Regions from separate parts of the Streptomyces sp. NPDC093225 genome, predicted to be linked through region 2. Evidence: riboswitches for the same ligand, from Rfam matches in the RefSeq annotation. Region 2 holds a riboswitch; the other holds the start of a gene.
What was found. A riboswitch is a leader RNA that binds a small molecule or an ion and turns the genes downstream of it on or off. The one in region 2 is predicted to bind S-adenosylmethionine.
Positions count from the first base shown of each region.

Region 1: it holds a riboswitch for S-adenosylmethionine, as region 2 does, so the genes downstream of both, ACIQCH_RS20775 (aminotransferase class V-fold PLP-dependent enzyme) here and thrC (threonine synthase) in region 2, are expected to answer to the same signal.

Region 1 is NZ_JBIVNX010000022.1:8,019-18,588, reverse strand. Features, by position in the region: gene ACIQCH_RS20805 (heme-copper oxidase subunit III) at 1-327, shown strand, start outside; gene ACIQCH_RS20800 (c-type cytochrome) at 391-1,200, shown strand; gene ACIQCH_RS20795 (Rieske 2Fe-2S domain-containing protein) at 1,197-2,249, shown strand; gene ACIQCH_RS20790 (cytochrome bc complex cytochrome b subunit) at 2,246-3,868, shown strand; gene trpD (anthranilate phosphoribosyltransferase) at 4,050-5,114, shown strand; gene ACIQCH_RS20780 (hypothetical protein) at 5,300-6,220, shown strand; SAM riboswitch class IV at 6,363-6,479, shown strand; gene ACIQCH_RS20775 (aminotransferase class V-fold PLP-dependent enzyme) at 6,711-8,174, shown strand; gene ACIQCH_RS20770 (DUF2785 domain-containing protein) at 8,293-9,051, shown strand; gene ACIQCH_RS20765 (Lrp/AsnC family transcriptional regulator) at 9,126-9,407, opposite strand; gene ACIQCH_RS20760 (rhomboid family intramembrane serine protease) at 9,404-10,114, opposite strand; gene ACIQCH_RS20755 (hypothetical protein) at 10,336-10,570, shown strand, end outside.
Region 2 is NZ_JBIVNX010000020.1:110,303-120,872, forward strand. Features, by position in the region: gene nagA (N-acetylglucosamine-6-phosphate deacetylase) at 1-37, opposite strand, end outside; gene ACIQCH_RS20080 (ROK family protein) at 37-969, opposite strand; gene ACIQCH_RS20085 (ABC transporter substrate-binding protein) at 1,156-2,427, shown strand; gene ACIQCH_RS20090 (DUF3263 domain-containing protein) at 2,528-2,779, shown strand; gene otsB (trehalose-phosphatase) at 2,889-3,734, shown strand; gene ACIQCH_RS20100 (trehalose-6-phosphate synthase) at 3,931-5,430, opposite strand; gene ACIQCH_RS20105 (glucosyl-3-phosphoglycerate synthase) at 5,440-6,420, opposite strand; SAM riboswitch class I at 6,585-6,734, shown strand; gene thrC (threonine synthase) at 6,728-8,029, shown strand; gene ACIQCH_RS20115 (MoaD/ThiS family protein) at 8,071-8,349, shown strand; gene ACIQCH_RS20120 (cold-shock protein) at 8,804-9,004, shown strand; gene groL (chaperonin GroEL) at 9,391-10,570, shown strand, end outside.

The DNA of each region.
Region 1 (10,570 bases), on a different contig from region 2:
AAGCTCCGCACCTGGTTCGTGATCACCTTCGTGATGGGTGCCATCTTCATTGGCGGCCAGGTGTTCGAGTACACCGAGCTGGTCAAGCACGAGGGCATCTCGCTCTCGTCCGGCCCCTACGGCTCGGTCTTCTACCTGACCACCGGTTTCCACGGTCTGCACGTGACGGGCGGTCTGATCGCCTTCCTGCTGGTCCTGGGCCGGACGTACGCGGCCAAGAGGTTCACCCACGAACAGGCCACGTCGGCCATCGTCGTGTCCTACTACTGGCACTTCGTCGATGTTGTCTGGATCGGCCTCTTCGCCACGATCTACCTGATCAAGTAACCGGGCCCGGCCCGACTCATCCAGCAAGCACCGACGCAGAAGATCCTGACACCGGGGTAATCCGTGAAAAAGCTCTCCGCACGACGACGCCATCCGCTGGCGGCGCTCGTCGTTCTACTCCTCGCGCTGGCGGCCACTGGGGGGCTGTACGCCGCCTTCGCGCCCGCGGGCAAGGCGCAGGCCGACGACACCGCCCAGTCCCTCGCCATCGAGGAAGGCAAGAAGCTCTACGCCGTGGGCTGTGCGACCTGCCACGGTACTGGCGGTCAGGGTTCCTCTGACGGCCCGAGCCTCGTCGGCGTCGGCGCCGCCGCGGTCGACTTCCAGGTCTCGACCGGCCGCATGCCCGCCCAGCAGCCCGGGGCGCAGATCCCCCGGAAGAAGAACATCTACTCCCAGGCGCAGATCGACCAGCTCGCCGCGTACATCGCCTCTCTCGGCGCCGGCCCGAGCGTGCCGACCGAGAAGCAGTACGACCCGGCGGGTGCCGATGTCGCCAAGGGTGGCGAGCTCTTCCGCAACAACTGCGCCCAGTGCCACAACTTCACCGGTGAGGGCGGCGCCCTGACGTACGGCAAGTACGCGCCGAACCTCGAAGGCGTGGAGCCGAAGCACATCTACGAGGCCATGCTCACCGGCCCGCAGAACATGCCCTCCTTCCCGGACAGCACGATGCCGGAGAAGCAGAAGAAGGACATCATCGCGTACCTCGAGACCGTCAACGGCGATAAGTCGGAGAGCCCCGGTGGCCTCAAGCTCGGTGGCCTCGGCCCCGTGTCCGAGGGTCTCTTCGGCTGGGTCTTCGGTCTGGGTGCGCTCATCGCTGTCGCCGTCTGGGTCGCGGCCCACACCGCTAAGGCCAAGAAGTCATGAGTAGCCAAGACATTCCCGAAGAGAACCTGCCGAGCGCGCAGGACGCCCACCACGGTGCGGTGACCGTCGCGGACGATCCGTTCGCCGACCCGGGCCTGCCGGCCCACAAGCCCCGTATCCAGGACATCGACGAGCGGGCCGCCAGGCGGTCCGAGCGCACGGTCGCCCTGCTGTTCACGGTCTCGATGCTGGCCACCATCGGCTTCATCGCGTCGTACGTGACCATCCCGGTCGACAAGATCGTCTACATCTTCCCGGTCGGTCACGTCAGCGGGCTGAACTTCGCCCTCGGCCTGACCCTGGGCGTCGCGCTCTTCTGCATCGGCGCGGGCGCGGTCCACTGGGCCCGCACCCTGATGTCCGACGTCGAGGTCGCCGACGACCGGCACCCGATCGAGGCCTCCCCCGAGGTCCGTGCCAAGGTCATGCAGGACTTCAAGGACGGTGCCGACGAGTCGGTCATCGCCCGTCGTCCGCTGATCCGCAACACGCTCCTCGGCGCGATGGCGCTGGTGCCGCTCTCCGGCGTCATGCTGCTGCGCGACCTGGGTCCGCTGCCGGAGGAGAAGCTCCGCAACACCGCCTGGTCGAAGGGCAAGCTGCTCATCAACCAGAACACCCAGGAGCCCCTGCGTCCCGAGGACGTCGCTGTCGGTTCCCTGACCTTCGCCGCCCCGGAGGGGCTGGAGGAGGAGCAGGAGGACTACCAGCAGCAGATCGCCAAGGCCGCCCTGATGATCGTCCGCATCCTGCCGGAGGACATCAAGGACAAGCGCGAGCTGGCGTGGTCGCACGACGGCATCGTGGCCTTCTCCAAGATCTGCACCCACGTCGGCTGCCCGATCAGCCTGTACGAGCAGCAGACGCACCACGTGCTCTGCCCGTGCCACCAGTCCACCTTCGACCTCTCCGACGGTGCCCGCGTCATCTTCGGCCCGGCCGGTCACGCCCTCCCGCAGCTGCGCATCGGCGTGAATGACGAAGGCTTCCTCGAGGCGCTCGGCGACTTCGAAGAGCCCGTCGGTCCTGCTTTCTGGGAGCGCGGATGAGCACTGCCACTGAAACCAAAAAGGCTCCGGCCGGCGAGCGCATCGCCGACTGGGCCGACGGACGACTGGGCATCTACAGCCTGGCCAAGTCCAACATGCGCAAGATCTTCCCGGACCACTGGTCCTTCATGCTGGGTGAGATCTGCCTCTACAGCTTCATCATCATCATCCTCACGGGTGTGTACCTGACGCTGTTCTTCCACCCGAGCATGAACGAGGTCGTGTACCACGGCTCGTACGTGCCCATGCAGGGTGTGACGATGTCCGAGGCCTTCTCCTCGACCCTGGACATCAGCTTCGACGTCCGCGGCGGTCTGCTCATCCGGCAGATCCACCACTGGGCGGCGCTGATCTTCATCGCGGCGATGCTCGTGCACATGATGCGCGTCTTCTTCACGGGCGCCTTCCGCAAGCCGCGCGAGGTCAACTGGGTCTTCGGCTTCCTGCTGCTGGTCCTCGGCATGTTCACCGGCTTCACCGGTTACTCCCTGCCGGACGACCTGCTCTCGGGCACCGGTGTCCGCTTCATGGAGGGCGCGATCCTGTCCGTGCCGATCGTCGGCACGTACCTGTCGTTCTTCCTCTTCGGCGGCGAGTTCCCGGGCCACGACTTCGTGGCGCGGTTCTACTCGATCCACATCCTGCTGCTGCCGGGCATCATGCTCGGCCTGCTGGTGGGCCACCTGATCCTGGTCTTCTACCACAAGCACACGCAGTTCGCGGGCCCCGGCAAGACCAACGAGAACGTCGTCGGCATGCCGCTGCTGCCGGTCTACATGGCCAAGGCCGGAGGCTTCTTCTTCCTGGTCTTCGGTGTCATCGCGGCCATCGCGGCGATCGCCTCGATCAACCCGATCTGGGCGCTCGGCCCGTACGTGCCGGACCACGTGTCCACGGGCGCCCAGCCCGACTGGTACATGGGCTTCTCCGAGGGTCTGATCCGTGCCATGCCCGGCTGGGAGATCAACCTGTGGGGCCACACGCTCGTCCTGGGCGTGTTCATCCCGCTGGTCATCTTCCCGCTGGTCCTGGTCGCGATCGCGGTCTACCCGTTCATCGAGTCCTGGGTCACCGGCGACAAGCGCGAGCACCACATCCTGGACCGCCCGCGCAACGTCCCGACCCGTACCGCCTTCGGTGTGGCCTGGCTGACGTGGTACGTCATCCTGCTGATCGCCGGTGGAAACGACATGTTCGCGCAGTACTTCCACCTGTCGATCAACTCGATCACCTGGTTCACCCGCATCGGCTTCTTCGTGGGCCCGGTCATCGCGTTCATCATCACCAAGCGCATCTGCCTCGGCCTCCAGCGCCGCGACCGGGACAAGGTGCTGCACGGTCGCGAGACCGGCATCATCAAGCGCCTGCCGCACGGTGAGTTCATCGAGGTCCACGAGCCGCTGCCGCAGGGCCAGCTGCACAAGCTGACCTCGCACGAGCAGTACGCGCCCGTGGAGATCGGCCCGACGGTCGACGAGAACGGTGTCGAGCGCAAGGTGAAGGCCGGCGAGAAGCTCCGCGCCAAGCTGAGCAAGGGCTACTACGCCGAGGGCAACCAGATTCCGAAGCCCACGGTGGAGGAGTTCAAGGAGATCCAGAGCGGCCACGGCCACCACTGATCCCCGACGGTCACCCGGCACCGCCGGCTGACCACGACATGTAGTCGCCACGGCAAGAGCCCCGTCCACACGCTGGACGGGGCTCTTCGCCGTCCGTGGGGGGTGGATAGGCTGAGGGTGACATGGGGGCCCGTGTGAACGCATCCGGGCCTCATCCGGCTGTGGACCCCAGGAGCGGACCATGAACGTTGTGACCCCGGCAGGCGGCGACAGCGTGGCGGCCGGGTCCTGGCCGGCCGTACTCGACGCCCTGCTCAACGGCAAGGACCTGACCGCGGACGACACCGCGTGGGCCATGGACCGCATCATGCGCGGCGAGGCCACCGACGCCCAGATCGCCGGCTTCGTGGTCGCCCTGCGCGCCAAGGGCGAGACCGTGGCCGAGATCAACGGCCTGGTGCGGGCCATGTACGCGCACGCCAACCTCATCGAGGTCTCCGGCCGCACTGTCGACATCGTCGGCACCGGCGGCGACGGCGCGAAGACCGTCAACATCTCGACGATGTCCTCGATCGTGGTCGCCGGTGCGGGTGCCAAGGTCGTCAAGCACGGCAACCGGGCCGCGTCCTCCGCGTCCGGCGCCTCCGACGTGCTGGAGAAGCTCGGCGTCAACCTCAACCTCACGCCGGCGCGCGTCGCCCAGGTCGCGGAGGAGGCGGGCATCACCTTCTGCTTCGCGGTCAAGTTCCACCCCGCGCTGCGGCACGTGGCCGCGGCCCGCAAGGAGCTCGGCATCCGCACCACCTTCAACGTGCTCGGCCCGCTGACCAACCCCGCCCGGGTGCGGTCGGTGGCCGCGGGCGTGGCCGACCCCCGGATGGCGCCCGTCGTGGCCGGCGTGTTCGCCGAGCGGGGCGCCTCGGCGCTGGTCTTCCGCGGCGACGACGGGCTCGACGAGCTGACCACCACGTCCACGTCGCGGGTGTGGTGGGTCCGGGACGGGGGCGTCACCGAGCTCGCCTTCGACCCGCGGGACGTGGGCCTGCCGCTGGTCGACGTCTCCGCGCTGCGGGGCGCGGACGCCTCGTTCAACGCCGACGTGGCGCGGCGCCTGCTGGCCGGTGAGACCGGTCCGGTCCGGGACGCGGTGCTGCTCAACTCGGCGGCCGCGCTGGTCGCGGCGGACCCCGGTACCGGGTCGCTGGAGGAGCAGCTCGTCGCCGCCATGGCGCGGGCCGCCGAGTCCATCGACTCCGGCTCGGCCCGTGCGACCCTCGACCGCTGGGTGGCCGCCAGCAACGCCTGACGCCCCCCTTGGCCCCCGGTCCCGTGGCGCCCCGCGCCCGGACCGGGGGTTCTCCCCGCAGGGCAGTGACGCGGAGGCCCGCGGGCAATCCGGGTCAACGGGGGCGCCGCTGGCTACAGTTGGGGCGTCGGGGCGGACGCGCGGTCGCGGGACCGCCAGGGGCACGCCGCCGCACGGGGGACGCCATGGGCGATCGCGAGGAACCGGATCCCGGCACGCCGACGCCACGGCACGGCACGCCCGGTCACGGCACGCCCGGTCACGGCACGCCCGGGCACGCCGGCCCCGCACCCGGGCCGCGGCCGGGAACCGGCGGACCCGGGTCGCCGGGCACGGCGTCGGGGGCCGTACGGGGATGGGCCGGACTGGGCGTCTGGTACCGCGAGCAGGACCCCGGCGTGAAGGCCGCCGTCATCACGATCCTCGGGTCCCTGGCCGTGGCTCTCGTCGGCGCCGCCGCGAACCTCGCCGTCGCCCTCATCGGCGCGCCGGGGGACGGGCCGGGCGCCGCCGCCCCGGTGCCGTCCGTGGTGACGACCTGGCCCGCGGAGCCCGAGGGGTCCGGACGCCCGGCGACCTCCACCGGCCCGACACCCACGCCCACCCCCACCCCCACGCCCACCCCGACGCGTTCCGCGTCCGACACGCGACCGCCCACCACGGACCCGACCGACACCGCACCACCCACCCGTCCGGACCCGCCCCGCGAGGAGCCGCCGGAGACGACCCCGCCCGCCCCGCGCCCCGTACGCGTCCGGTGGCAGGGCGAACTGGTCGTGGACGGCAGCGGCTACCGGGCCGGCGGCTGGTTCCTGGACTCGGCCCCGCCCTCGCGCGCCCCGCTCGGCGACCTCGGCCCCCGCGGCACCCACGAGCTGTACGGCCCCTACGCCCTCGTCGCCTGGAGCGGGGCCCGGTCACCCTCCCGCCAGCAGTGCGTCGAGCTGCTGAACAGCCGACTGGGGCAGAACGCCCTGGACGTACAGGTCGGCGACACGGCCTGCGTGGGGACCGAGAACGGCCGGGTCGCCCGGCTCACCGTGACCGGCTTCTCCGACCCCGACCGGCAGATCACCGTGGCCGTCACGGTGTGGGAGCGCCCCTGAGGCGGCCTCCGCGCCCCCACCGCGCCCCGCCACCTCCCCGCACTCCCGCACCCGGCCGCGGCCCAACACGGGTTCGCGGTACGGCTGTCCGGGATGCGGACACGGGTTGCGGGGCCGGGATCTTGTCGGCAGGATGCTCACAGGTCACGAGTGACAGCGTTTTGGCCCCGGCTTGCTGTCCGGCAACCCTCCGTCCGTGGCGGGGTGCCCCGGGTGATGACCAGGCCGTGGGCAGCGAGGTCCGCGGCAAGCGCGGACCCCTCGACCACCAGGGGTCCTGGTCCTCGAGGAGCGTTTTTCCGTGAGCAAGCGAATGCGATAGGCGCCCAGCGCCCCTCTTCTCCACCCCTCCGTACGCGCGGCCCCGCCGGGATCCCCGGTGTCCGTCCCGCCGTACGTCGAGGCACACCCCCGCCCGCGCGACCGTACAGGCGTACCCCCGGCGGGGTCAGCGAAGCCATTCACCCTGCATGCCCCGGGAGATACCGCCATGTCCGCGTACCCGAACGCCGCCGCCGTAGCCGCCACCACCTACGTCGCCACCGTCACCCCCACCGCCCCGGCCGCCGCCGAGGACGGCGCCGACGCCTGCTGCGCCGGCGCCCACGCGGCCGACGCCGACTGCGCCGCCGCGCCGCTGCCGGTCCTCGGCCGCGACGTCACCGTCCCCCTCGTCACCGGTGGTGAGGTCACCTACGCCGCCCTCGACTACGCCGCCAGCGCCCCGGCCCTCCAGCGGGTCTGGGACGACGTCGCGGCGTACGCCCCGTACTACGGGAGCGTGCACCGCGGGGCCGGGTACCTCTCCCAGCTGTCCACCGACCTCTTCGAGGCCAGCCGCGCCACGGTGGCCGAGTTCCTCGACTGCCGTTCCTCCGATCAGGTGATTTTCACCCGCTCGACGACGGACTCCCTCAACCTGCTCGCCCACGTGCTGCCCGCCGACTGCCGGGTGTTCGTCTTCGAGACCGAGCACCACGCCTCGCTGCTGCCCTGGAGCGGCCACCAGGTCACCTACCTCGACGCCCCGCGCACCCCCGCCGAGGCCGTCGACACGCTGGAGCGCGCACTCGCCGACCGCGACCCCCACGGCCCGGCCCTGGTGTGCGTCACCGGCGCCTCCAACGTCACCGGCGAGCTGTGGCCCGTCAAGGAGCTGGCCGCGGCCGCCCACGCGCACGGCGCCCGCATCGTCCTGGACGCCGCCCAGTTGGCCCCGCACCACCCGGTCTCCGTGCAGGACCTCGACGTGGACTGGGTCGCCTTCTCCGGACACAAGCTGTACGCGCCCTTCGGCTCGGGCGTGCTGGCCGGCCGGGCCGACTGGCTGCAGGCGGCCGCGCCGTACCTCGCCGGCGGCGGGGCCTCCCGCACGGTCGCCCGCGACGAGGACGGGGGAGTGGCCGTCGAGTGGCACGCCACCGCGGCCCGCCACGAGGCCGGTTCGCCCAACGTCATCGGCGTCTACGCCCTCGCCTCCGCCTGCCGGGCCCTGACCGAGGCGGGCTTCGACCGCCTGGTCGCCCGCGAGCAGGAGCTCGTGCGCCGCGTCCGGGAGGGCCTCGCGGAGGTCCCCGAGGTACGGGTCCTCTCGCTGTTCGGCGCGGACGCGGCCCGTGTGGGCGTCATCTCGTTCGTCGTCGAGGGCTGGAACAGCTCGCACTTCGCGGCCGCGCTCTCCGCCGAGTACGGGATCGGCGTGCGCGACGGGCTGTTCTGCGCCCACCCGCTGGTGCGCACCCTGCTCGGCGGCGCGCCGCAGGAGCCCGGCGCGTGCGGGTCCCCGGAGGCCGCCCCGGGCGAGAGGTCGCTGAACGCGATCCGGGTCAGCTTCGGCGCGGGTACCCCCGACGAGCACGTGGAGCGGTTCGTCCGCGCCGTGCGGGAGCTGGTCTCCCACGGCGCCCAGTGGGAGTACCGCACGCAGGAAGGCCGCTGCGTCCCGGCCGTCTGATCCCCCGCCCGCCGCCGGGGTGGCTCCCCGTCCCGCGCCCTGCCGTCGGGGGGGCCTCGGCGCCGGCCCGTCGGATTGTTCGCTGGGGGCCGGGCCGGGGACTCCCTACGCTGTGTTCATGATCATGTGGCAGGGCATCGCGGACGCCGGGTACACCGTGCCGGCCGGACACGGCCTCGACGACCTGGTGGCCGGGCTCTCCCGCGCGCTGGCCGACCCGGACCCCGAGGTCAGGGACGGGGCGGCGTACGCCGTCCTGGCGGCCTGGATCGACCGTGGCGTGATCGACGCGCCGCGGCGACGGGCCCTCGGCGACGAGATGGCGGCCCGGTTCGGTCACCCCGAGGTGCAGGCCCGCACCTTCGCCCCGCTGGTGCTGCGGATGCTGGTGCGCAAGGGGGAGTTCGCCGCGGGATGGGTGGACGCCTTCGCCCACTGGTACGTCACCGAGGACGATCTGCGCGGCTGGGACGAGCGGCTCGGCTGGCTGCACGCGGCCGCGCACGGCGCCGACCTGCTGGGCGCCTTCGGGCAGCGGCCGGAGGTGGCGCCGGGACGCATGCCGGCACTGGCCGCGGACCGCCTGCTGGCCCCTACGGACCACGTGTTCGACCAGTTGGAGGACGACCGGTTGGCCCGCGGCCTCGCCCTGGCCCTGGACCGTCGGGACGCGGGGGAGGGCGACGCCACCGACTGGCTGCTGCCGCTGGAGGCCGCCCTGCGGGGAGTGGCCCGGGGCCCGGCCCCGGCCTGGGTCTCCAACACCCTGCGGACGCTACGGGCGCTGTACGTCCTCGTCGACCGCGGTGACCTCCCGCACCGCCGGCTCCTGCGAGTTCGGCTGGGCGAGGTCCTGGCGGCGTTCGACGCCCGCTGACCGCCGCGGACGCGGGGGCGGTGCCGGGGACGGGGGTCCCGGCACCGCCCTCCGTCGCTTCGTCGCCGTGTCGGTCAGGCGTCCAGGCCGATGGCGAAGGCCGCCTCGAGGTCGTGCTGCGAGTAGGTGCGGAAGGCGACGTGGGTGTCCGTGGCCTCGACGCCCGGGATCTTGCTGATCCGGCCGGGGATGATGTCGGCCAGGTCCTCGTGGCGGGAGACCCGCACGAGGGCGATGAGGTCGTACGTACCGGTGACCGAGTAGACCTCGCTGACGTTCTCCAGGGCCGCGATCCGCTCGGCGATCTCCGGGATCCGGTCCACGCTGGTCTTGATGAGGACAAGGGCAGTGATCACGGCGTGCTGTCTCCCTCGGTGGCCGCGGCTGATCTCCTCACTGTAGTCGTACGCCGGTAGCGGCCCCAGGCGTACAGGAAGCCCAGCGTGAAGCCGACGAGGTGGGCCAGGTACGCCACCCCGGGACCGCTGCCGGCCCGGTACTGGGCCAGGCCCTGGAGCGCGAACCAGAAGAGCAGGACCACCCAGGCGGGCAGGCGCAGCGGCAGGAAGAAGAGGAACGGGAAGACGCTGGTCACCCTGGCCCGCGGGAAGAGGCACAGGAACGCGCCGAGCACCCCGGAGATCGCCCCCGAGGCGCCGACCAGCGTCTGGTCGGAGGAGGCGTTGGCCGCCGCGTACGCCACCATCGCGAGGTAGCCGCAGACGAGGTAGAAGACGGCGAACTCCACTCGGCCCATCCGCTCCTCGGTCATCGCGCCGAAGACGTACAGGAAGAGCATGTTGCCGAGCAGGTGCAGCCAGTTCCCGTGGACGAACAGCGCCGTCAGCGGGGTGAGGGCGGTGCGGATGCCGCCGGCGAAGAGCTCGTCGGGGACCACGCCCCATTCGCGCAGGTAGGCGGTCTGCTCCGCGAGCAGCGCGTCCCCGGTGCCGTACGACGGGACGAACCCGGACAGCGGCCCCGCGAGGAACAGCACCGCGCCGGCGGCGATCAGGGCGTGGGTGATCACCGCGCCCCGGACGGCTCCGCACCTTACGATCATGAACAGAGCATGACCTATCGGGACGGAACGGAACAGGCCGCCCCGCCGCGTCCCGTATGCGGGACGGGGCCCACCCGGGGCTGCCGTAAGGCCGTAGGGTTACGAGCGGTACCGAAGGCGTACCGAAGTGAGCCGTGGGGCGACGACGGCGTGGAGTCACGACGGGGTGAACCCGCGACCGATCCGGACCGCGCGGCACGCACGAAGGAGAGATCGGCCCGATGACGGTTCCCCTGCCGACCGCCACGACCCGCTGGCGCTGCACCCTGTGCGGCAACCTCACCCGTTTCGACGTCACCCGCTCGTCGAAGGTGGTCGAGTACGTCCACCTCGACCTCGCCGGAGAGCCCAAGGTGGAGGAGCGCGAGGTGCTGAGTGAGACCATCGAGTCGGTCCGCTGCCGCTGGTGCAACGCGGTGGACCAGATCGAGCTCGTGGACAGGCCGGGCGCCGACT
Region 2 (10,570 bases):
CGCCGGAGAGAACGGTGCTGACTGCGCTTGCGCCCATCAGGCGGATACCTCCGTGGCGAGTAGGTCCCAGGCGAGCAGACCCGCGCCCAGGCAGCCGGCGGTGTCCCCGAGGGCCGCCGGCACGATGTCGGGCAGCCGCTGGAACGTCACGCGTTCCTTCACGGCCGTCCGCAGCGGTGTGAACAAGGTTTCCCCCGCCTCGGCGAGCCCGCCACCGATGATGAGCGTGCGCGGGTCCAGCAGGGTGAGGGCGGTGACCAGGCCGTCGGCGAGGGCGCCCACGGCCCCGTCCCAGACGGCCGCGGCCCGCGCGTCACCCGAGGCCACGGCCTTGGCGCAGTCCGCCGCGTCCGCCTCCGGGTCGCCGCTGGCGGCCGCCCAGGCGCGGCTGACCGCCGAGGCGGAGGCCAGGGTCTCCAGGCAGCCGCGCTGGCCGCAGCCGCACTGCGGGCCGCCCGGGCGGACGACGACGTGGCCGATCTCGCCGGCGTACCCGTGGGCGCCGGCCTCGATCCGGCCGGCGATGCCGATGGCGCCCGCGATGCCCGTACCGAGCGGGACGAACAGGAACCGGTCCGCACCGCGGCCGGCACCGATGCGGCCCTCGGCCAGGCCGCCGGTGCGCACGTCGTGGCCCAGGGCCACCGGGATCCCGTCGAGGCGGGCGCTGAGCAGCTCCCGCATCGGTACGTCGCGCCAGCCGAGGTTCGCCGCGTACACGGCGACGCCGCGCTCGGCGTCGACGATGCCCGGCACGGCGACGCCGGCGGCCTCGGCGGGGCGCCCGTACTGCCGGCGGCCGAGGGCGCCGAGCTCCGCGGCGAAGTCCAGGATCGACTCGACGACGGCCTCGGGGCCGCGCTCGCGGCCGGTGGCGCGCCGTGCCTCGTGCAGCAGCGTGCCGTCCGCCCCGACGAGGGCGGCCTTCATCCCGGTGCCGCCCACATCGAGGGCGATGACGTGTTTCACGGGTTTCACAGGGACAGTCTCGCGTGGGGGAGAGGAAAGGTCTAGTCCACTGAGGAGGGATTGTTGACCGGCCATACAAATAGGGGGCCTTGGGGTGGCCCTCGTGTGAAGGCGGCGTGAGGAGTGGTGTAGACCTTACGGGTACAGGACAAGTGGAACGACGGATTCGTGAGACTGAGGACTCCCTTGACGACGCGCCTGAGCCGGGCCCTGGCGGCCGCCGGCACCGCTCTCTGCCTTACCGCGACGCTCGCCGGCTGCGGGGGCCTCGCCAGTGACAACGACGTCACCCTCAAGGTCGTGGCGGCCGACTACGGCGACGGTGACGCGAACTCCTCCATCGGGTACTGGAATGACCTCGCGGCCGCCTTCACCGCCGACCACCCCGGCATCAAGGTCGAGGTGAGCGTCTACTCCTGGGAGGAGGTCGACGCCAAGGTCGCGGAGATGGTCGAGAAGGGCGAGGCCCCCGACGTCGCGCAGATCGGCGCGTACGCCGACTACGCCGCCGACGGCAAGCTCTACACCGCCGACGAGCTGCTGTCGGTGGCCACCCAGGCCGACTTCCTCGGACCCCTCGCGGACGCGGGCAAGGTCAAGCGCGTCCAGTACGGCATGCCGTTCGTCTCCTCCACGCGCCTGCTCTTCTACAACAAGAAGCTCTTCAAGAAGGCCGGCATCGCGGACGAGCCCAGGAGCTGGGACGACCTCGAGGCCGACGCCAAGAAGCTCAAGGGCACCGCCAAGACCCCGTTCGCGCTGCCGCTGGGCCGCGAGGAGGCCCAGGCCGAGACCATGCAGTGGCTGCTGGCCGGTGGCGGCGGCTACACCGACAGCGACGAGGCGTACGCGATCGACTCCGCCGAGAACGTCAAGACCTTCGACTGGCTGCGCGAGCACCTCTACGAGCCCGGCCTCACGGGGCCGGTCGCGCCGTGGAAGCTCAACCGCCAGGACGCCTTCGACGCCTTCGCCCGCGGCGAGGTCGGCATGGTCAACGGCCACCCCAAGCTCATGAAGGAGGCCGCGGACAAGGGCGTCGACTTCGGCATGGTCCCGCTGCCGACGGCCGACGGGCGCGACAAGCCGGCCATGGGCGTCGCCGACTGGGTGATGGCCTTCAAGAACGGCCACCGCAAGGAGACCGGCCAGTTCCTCGACTTCGTCTACGACGCGAAGAACGTGACCCGCTTCACGAACACCTACGGCCTGCTGCCCGTCACCACCAGCGGCTACCGCGCGATGAGCGCGAGCACCGCACCGGCCCAGGCCCGGTTGAAGACCTTCCTGGCCGCGCTGCCGAACGCCCGGCTCTACCCCGTCGGCAAGAAGTCCTGGGCCGGCGTCAGCGAGAACATCAAGACGACCGTCGGCAAGTCCCTGGCCGACGCCAAGGGCCCGGCCAAGACGCTGGAGGCCATCGCCTCGGCCGCCCGCCAGGCCGACCAGACCCGCTAGCGGCCACCGGGTGGGCGGCCCCGCCGCCCGGCCGGACCGGCCCGAGGAGACCGCCCGGCCCCGGCCGGGCGGTGTCGGTGCGCGGCGATAGTGTGCAGGTATGACGGACCACGGCGCGGCGGGCGGCACGCTCTCGGAGCGGGAGGCCGCCGTGCTCGCGTACGAGGGGCGCAGCTGGCCCGGCCCGGGTGCCAAGGAGCGCGCGATACGCGAGGGCCTCGGCATGTCGCCGGTCCGCTACTACCAGCTGCTCAACGCCCTCCTCGACGACCCCAGGGCCCTGGAACACGCCCCCGCCACGGTCAACCGCCTCCGCCGCATCCGCGCCGCCCGCCGCACGGCCCGCCGCTGACGCAGCGGCGCCGGGCCCGCCTCCGCCGCGGCCCCGGCCCGCACCGTCGCGACCACGGAGGCGGCCGGAACCGCCCCGCCCGGCGCCCGGCGCCGGTAGGGTCGGACCCATGGGGAGCCCACCGCACGACCTGCCGAAGCCCACCACGACCGCCGGCCGCGACGCGCTCGACGCGCTGCTGCGAGACCCGGCCGGAACCGTCGTCGCCCTCGACTTCGACGGCACCCTCGCCGAGATCGTCCCCGACCCCGACCTGGCCCGCGCCCACCCCGGTGCCGTGCCCGCCCTCGCCGCCCTCGCCCCGCACGTCGGCTCCGTGGCCGTGATCACCGGCCGCCCGGCGGGCGTGGCCGTCCGCTACGGCGGCTTCGCGGGCGTACCCGGCCTGGAGCGCCTGACCGTCCTCGGTCACTACGGCGCCGAACGCTGGGACGCCGTCTCCGGCACCGTCCAGGCCCCCGCGCCGCACCCCGGCGTGGCCGGCGTACGCGCCGAGCTGCCCGGTTTCCTTGACGGGATCGGGGCCTGGCACGGCACCTGGATCGAGGAGAAGGGCCGGTCCGTGGCGGTGCACACGCGCCGGGCCGCCGACCCCCAGCGCGCGTTCGAGTCCCTGCGCGAGCCGCTGGCCGAGCTGGCCGCCCGGCACGGCCTCATCGTCGAGCCCGGCCGCGCCGTGCTGGAGCTGCGCCCGCCGGGCATGGACAAGGGCGTCGCACTCGCCGAGTACCTGGCCGAGACCGGAGCCAGGTCGGTCCTCTACGCCGGCGACGACCTGGGAGACCTCGCGGCGTTCTCGGCCGTCGAGAAGCTGCGGTCGGAGGGGCGGCCGGGACTGCTGGTGTGCAGCGGCAGCGCGGAGGTCGTCGAGCTCGCCGAGCGGGCGGACCTGGTGCTCGACGGGCCGGCGGCGGTGGTCGAGTTCCTGGCGGGGTTGGCCGCGGCGGTCGGGTAGGTCCGGGGGCGTGGTGCGTGGGGCCCCTCGCCTCTTGACCCGTCGTGGCCTGCAGGCCCTGCGGCAGGCCCACCCCTGGGGCAAGGGGCCTCCGGCCCTGGCCTTCGGCCACCCCAGGCCCGGGCCTGCCTCCGGACCAGCCTGCCACGACGCCTCAAGAGGCTCCCCCACACACCACGACTGTGGCTGCGAGGCGCTACGGGCCCTCGGACCCGGGCGCGTCGGTGAGCAGCGCGTCCAGCTGGTCGGCGAACCAGCGGGCCGGCGGCAGTGCCACCGCCGCCGCGGCCAGCCGCTTCGTACGGTCCGCCCGCTCCGCGTCGCCCATCGACAGCGCCTCGTGCAGGGCCGCGGCCGTCGCCGAGACGTCGTACGGGTTCACCGTCAGCGCGTCCTCGCGGAGCTCCCCGTACGCGCCCGCGCCCGTCGACAGCACCAGCGCGCAGCCGCGCTCCGAGACCACCGGGATCTCCTTGGCGACCAGGTTCATGCCGTCCCGCAGCGGGTTGATCAGGGCGACGTCGGCCAGCCGGTACGCCGCCAGAGAGCGCGGGAAGTCGTCCTGCACCGAGACCAGCACCGGCACCCAGTCCGCCGTGCCGAACTCGTCGTTGATGTCCGCGGCGAGCGTGGCGACCGCCGCCGTGTACTCCCGGTAGACCGCCAGGTCCTGGCGGGAGGGGTAGGCGGAGGCCAGGTGCACCACCCGGCCGCGCCACTCCGGACGCTTCCGCAGCAGCTCCCGGTAGGCCAGCAGGCCGCGCACGATGTTCTTCGACAGCTCGGTGCGGTCCACCCGGACGATCGTCTTCCGGTCCCCCACCTCGGCGCGCAGCGCGGCCAGCTTCCCGTCCACCTCCGGCCGGTGCGCCAGCGCCCGCAGCTCGTCGCCGTCCACGCCCAGCGGGCGCGCCATCACGCGCGTGCGGCGCCGCGGACCGCCGCCCCGGCGGTGCGCGACGCCCCGCCAGGGGTCACCGGTGGGGCAGACGGGGTCGGCCACCCCACCGGGGCCGTCGAGCTGGGCGCCGGACATGAACGCCGACGCCCACGCCCACGTGTGGAACCCCAGCTCGTCCGCCCCGAGCATCCCCCACACCAGCTCCTCGCGGACGTCGTCCGGCAGCATGGCCAGCTGGTCGGCCGAGGCCCACGGGGTGTGCGTGAAGTGCCCGATCCGCAGGTCGGGGCGGGCCTGCCGGAGCAGGCCCGGGGCCAGGGAGAGGTGGTAGTCCTGGATCAGCACGGCCGCGCCGGGCGCCGCCCGCGCCGCCAGCACGTCCGCGAAGGCCCGGTTGTACTCGCGGTACGACGCCCAGCGGCGCCGGAACTCCGCGTCGAAGACGGGCTCGCGCGGGACGTCGTACAGGCCGTGGTGGGTGAACCACAGGACCGAGTTCGCGATCCCGTTGTACGCGTCGTCGTAGACGGCCGGGTCGATCTCCAGCATCCGGACCCCGGGCTCGGACACCCCGCGCCGCACCGCCTCCCGGTCGCCCGGCCCCAGCGCCGCGCACACCCACAGCGATCCGGGGTGCTCGGCGAGCGCGGCCGACAGGCCGGAGACCAGGCCGCCCCCGCCGCGGCGGGCACTGAGCGTGCCGTCCTCGGCGAGGGCGTACGAGAGGGGGCCGCGGTTCGCCGCGACGAGCACGCGCGGGGGTGCGGAATGGTCCTTGGATGCCTCGGAAGCCATGCCGCGAACCTAGCCCGCCTCGCGCCCGCTCAAACGTGTGTACTCCTCGATTTCGACCATCGGGGGGCGCTCCTCGGTGTCCACGGCGTAGGTCCGCGGCTCGAAGCCGGACTCGCCCCGCTCGAACTGCGTCAGCACCGGCCGTACGAGGTGCCCGCGGGAGAGCCGCAGCTGCGCGGTCCGGTAGATCGCCGCCGCCATCCGCCCCAGGGCCTGCCCGTCCTGGTGCCGGTGCACCCGTACGCCGACGTCCACCTGGGCCAGCGCGTCCAGCCCCACCGTGTGCAGCGCGTCCACCAGCAGTCCCAGCTCCACCCCGTACCCCACCGGGAACGGCAGCCGCTCCAGCAGCGAGCGGCGCACCGCGTACTCGCCGCCCAGCGGCTGCACGAAGCCGGCCAGCTGCGGCCAGTGCAGGTTGAGCAGTGGCCGGGCCACCAGCTCGGTCACCCGCCCGCCCTGACCGGTCCGGCCCGCGGCGACCGAGTCGAGGTCGGCGCTGCCGAGCGGACGGTCGTACATCGCCTTGACGAACTGCACCTCGGGCTCGGTCAGCAGCGGCCCGACGATCCCGGACACGAAGTCCGCCGAGAAGTCGCGCAGGTCCGCGTCCACGAAGCACACGATGTCGCCGGAGGTCACCAGCAGCGACCGCCACAGCACCTCGCCCTTGCCCGGCAGGGCGGGTATCCGGGGCAGGATCGCGTCCCGGTGCACCACGCGCGCACCCGCCTTGGCCGCCACCTCGGCCGTACGGTCGGTCGAGCCCGAGTCGACGACGACCAGCTCGTCCACGAGCGGCACGCCCTCGACCAGTTCGCGCCGGATCGTCTCGACGATGTCCCCGACCGTGGCCTCCTCGTCGAGGGCGGGCAGCACCACGCTGACCGTGCTGCCCGTCGCCCGTTTGGCCGCCACCAGCTGGTCGAGCGTGCGGTCGGCCGCCGACCAGGACCGACCGGCGAGCCAGCGCTCCACCTCTTCCAGCACGCGGATCCCCTCGCTCGTCGATGCCTTCGGCGATCCCCGTCGGGTGATCGCCATCTCGCCGTTCGGACGGAACCTTCCGCCTCCCGGCCCTTCGGTTACAGTCTTGAACAACGCGGATGACCATCGCATGTCGGGGGTCGAATGCCGCGTTGACAATCGAATACCGCTCATCCAGAGGGGCAGAGGGACACGGCCCGTTGAAGCCCCGGCAACCCTCCAGCCGGTCTCGTGCGCACCGTCGCGCCGCGAGGCTCCCGGCTAGGGAAGGTGCCAATTCCGTCTCATGGCGACGTCCGCCATGGGGAAGATGAGGAGAAAGGGCCTCGCCATCATGGCTGCACAGTCTGCTACCCCCGCCCAGGTCGACCTCGGTCCCGCCACCGCGCTCTCCTGTCGCGAATGCGGGACGCGCTTCGACCTCGGTCCCATTTTCGCCTGTGTCGAGTGTTTCGGTCCTCTCGAGGTGGCCTACGAGCTGCCCGTCGGCGACCCGGAGACCCTGCGCAAGGCCATCGAGTCCGGTCCGAACAACATCTGGCGCTACGCCCCGCTGCTGCCCGTCCCCGCCGACGTGGCCGACAAGCCGAGCCTGAACCCCGGCTTCACCAAGCTGGTCGACGCGCAGAACCTGGCCGCCGCGCTGGGCATCACCGGCAAGCTGTACGTCAAGGACGACTCCGGCAACCCGACGCACTCCTTCAAGGACCGCGTCGTCGCGATCGCCGTCGAGGCCGCCCGCGCCTTCGGCTTCACCACCCTGTCCTGCTCCTCCACCGGCAACCTCGCCGGCGCCGTGGGCGCCGCGGCCGCCCGGGCCGGCTTCCGCTCCTGCGTGTTCATCCCGCACGACCTGGAGCAGGGCAAGGTCGTCATGGCCGCCGTCTACGGCGGCGACCTGGTCGGCATCGAGGGCAACTACGACGACGTCAACCGCTTCTGCTCCGAGCTCATCGGCGACCCGCTGGGCGAGGGCTGGGGCTTCGTGAACGTCAACCTGCGCCCGTACTACGGCGAGGGCTCGAAGACCCTGGCGTACGAGATCTGCGAGCAGCTCGGCTGGCAGCTGCCCGACCAGATCGTCGTCCCGATCGCCTCCGGCTCCCAGCTCACCAAGATCGACAAGGGTCTGCAGGAGCTCATCAAGCTCGGCCTGGTCGAGGACAAGCCGTACAAGATCTTCGGCGCCCAGGCCGAGGGCTGCTCCCCGGTCTCCACCGCCTTCAAGGCCGGGCACGAGGTGGTCCGCCCGCAGAAGCCGAACACCATCGCCAAGTCCCTCGCGATCGGCAACCCCGCCGACGGCCCGTACGTGCTCGACATCGCCCGCCGCACCGGCGGCTACGTGGAGGACGTGAACGACGAGCAGGTCGTGGACGCCATCGGGCTGCTCGCCCGGACGGAGGGCATCTTCGCCGAGACGGCGGGTGGCGTGACCGTCGGTGTCACGAAGAAGCTGATCGACAACGGTGTACTGGACCCGACCCTGACCACGGTCGTCCTCAACACCGGCGACGGCCTCAAGACCCTGGAAGCGGTCTCCGGCACCGGCCAGACCGCGACCATCCGCCCGAGCCTGGACGCGTTCCGCGCCGCCGGCCTGGCCTCCTGACCACCCCTGCACCCCCGTACCTCCCGGAAGGCGACAAGCGCATGAGCGTCAACGTCCGCATCCCCACCATCCTCCGCACCTACACCGGCGGCCAGGCCGAGGTGCCCGCCGAGGGCGCGACCCTCGCCGAGGTCATCGGCTCCCTGGAGCAGGCCCACCCGGGCATCGCCGCCCGCGTGCTGGACGACCAGGGCAAGCTGCGCCGCTTCGTGAACGTGTACGTGAACGACGACGACGTGCGCTTCGAGGGCGGTCTGGAGGCTCCGACGCCGGACGGCGCGGGCATCTCGATCATCCCGGCCGTCGCCGGCGGCTGCTGAGACCCTCGAAGTCGAACCCTTCTGTTAATCGAAAGTCCGTCGAATGTCCGTGGCCAGTCGATAAATGCTGCACGTGCAGTCCATAGAATCGCCCCCTCCGCAAAAAGCGGAGGGGGCGATTCTGGTTGGTTGCGCGCGGTAGGGTTGGGGTAGCCCCCCTCGCCGTTCATGCCATACGCATATGAGCGGGCGCCGCGATGGTCGACATCGGGTCAACCTGCGTGTGCGATATGGGCTGTTGGCGTGTTTCATCCGGCCCGAATTGCCCCCCGATGCCGTGACTCCTGGGGCTATTTGCCGATATCAGGGTGTCCTGAATTCTCGTCGGAATGACCTGTTGCAGACAGCGTCCATGCAGATACATTCAGCCGCGGTCGGCGCGTTACGGCGCAAGGTCTGACCCGGGTCCGCGAAGTGCGGATCCGCGCAAGGGCCAGTAATAGGGGAGTTAGGCATGGCTCAGGGCACCGTCAAGTGGTTCAACGCGGAGAAGGGCTACGGCTTCATCGCGGTCGACGGTGGTGCGGACGTCTTCGTCCACTACAGCGCGATCCAGATGGACGGGTACCGCACCCTTGAAGAAGGTCAGCGAGTCGAGTTCGAGATCTCGCAGGGCCAGAAGGGTCCGCAGGCGGACATGGTCAAGCTGGCCTAAGCCGCGCGCGAGCGACCGCACGACGCATACGGCCGAGGGGCCCGCATCCCGTGAGGGAGGCGGGCCCCTCGCGCGCGTCCGGGCCCCCGCGGCGCGCGCGGGCGAGTCGGCGGGACGGGGCGGCCGGAGCGCGGCGGCGGGGCGCGGGAGGGGCGGCCGACGGTGCGTCAGGGGTGGCCCGCTTCGCGAGAGCCGCTTGCACTCGAGGGTGCCGAGTGCTAATCATTGGCGTTAGCACTCTCCGGGTGAGAGTGATAAAGACGAGGATCGGGTCGGTGAGGCCCGCAGGCCTGGCGGGAAGGAACTGCCAGGCACGCAGGCCGTCCGTCGCGGGCGCCAGACGCGGTCCCGGAGCAATCCACCCCAGTCCGGGAGGACCACTTCACATGGCCAAGATCATTGCGTTCGACGAGGAGGCCCGGCGCGGTCTCGAGCGCGGGATGAACCAGCTCGCCGACGCCGTCAAGGTCACCCTTGGCCCCAAGGGTCGCAACGTCGTCCTTGAGAAGAAGTGGGGTGCCCCCACGATCACCAACGATGGTGTCTCCATCGCCAAGGAGATCGAGCTCGAGGACCCGTACGAGAAGATCGGCGCCGAGCTGGTCAAGGAAGTCGCCAAGAAGACGGACGACGTCGCCGGTGACGGTACGACCACCGCGACCGTCCTCGCCCAGGCGCTCGTCCGCGAGGGCCTGCGCAACGTGGCCGCCGGCGCCAACCCGATCGGCCTGAAGCGCGGCATCGAGAAGGCCGTCGAGGCCGTCTCCGGCGCCCTGCTCGACCAGGCGAAGGAGGTCGAGACGAAGGAGCAGATCGCCTCCACCGCCTCCATCTCCGCCGCCGACACCCAGATCGGCGAGCTCATCGCCGAGGCGATGGACAAGGTCGGCAAGGAAGGCGTCATCACGGTCGAGGAGTCCCAGACCTTCGGTCTGGAGCTCGAGCTCACCGAGGGCATGCGCTTCGACAAGGGCTACATCTCGGCGTACTTCGCCACCGACATGGAGCGTATGGAGGCCTCGCTCGAGGACCCGTACATCCTGATCGTCAACTCCAAGGTCAGCAACGTGAAGGACCTCCTTCCGCTGCTGGAGAAGGTCATGCAGTCCGGCAAGCCGCTGCTGATCATCGCCGAGGACGTCGAGGGCGAGGCCCTGTCGACCCTGGTCGTCAACAAGATCCGCGGCACCTTCCGCTCCGTCGCGGTCAAGGCCCCGGGCTTCGGCGACCGCCGCAAGGCCATGCTGGGCGACATCGCCATCCTCACCGGTGGCACGGTCATCTCCGAGGAGGTCGGCCTCAAGCTCGAGAACGCCGGTCTCGACCTGCTCGGCCGCGCCCGCAAGGTCGTCATCACCAAGGACGAGACCACGATCGTCGACGGTGCCGGTGACAGCGACCAGGTCCAGGGTCGTGTCAACCAGATCCGCGCCGAGATCGAGAACTCCGACTCGGACTACGACCGCGAGAAGCTGCAGGAGCGCCTGGCGAAGCTCGCCGGTGGCGTGGCGGTCATCAAGGCCGGTGCCGCGACCGAGGTCGAGCTCAAGGAGCGCAAGCACCGCA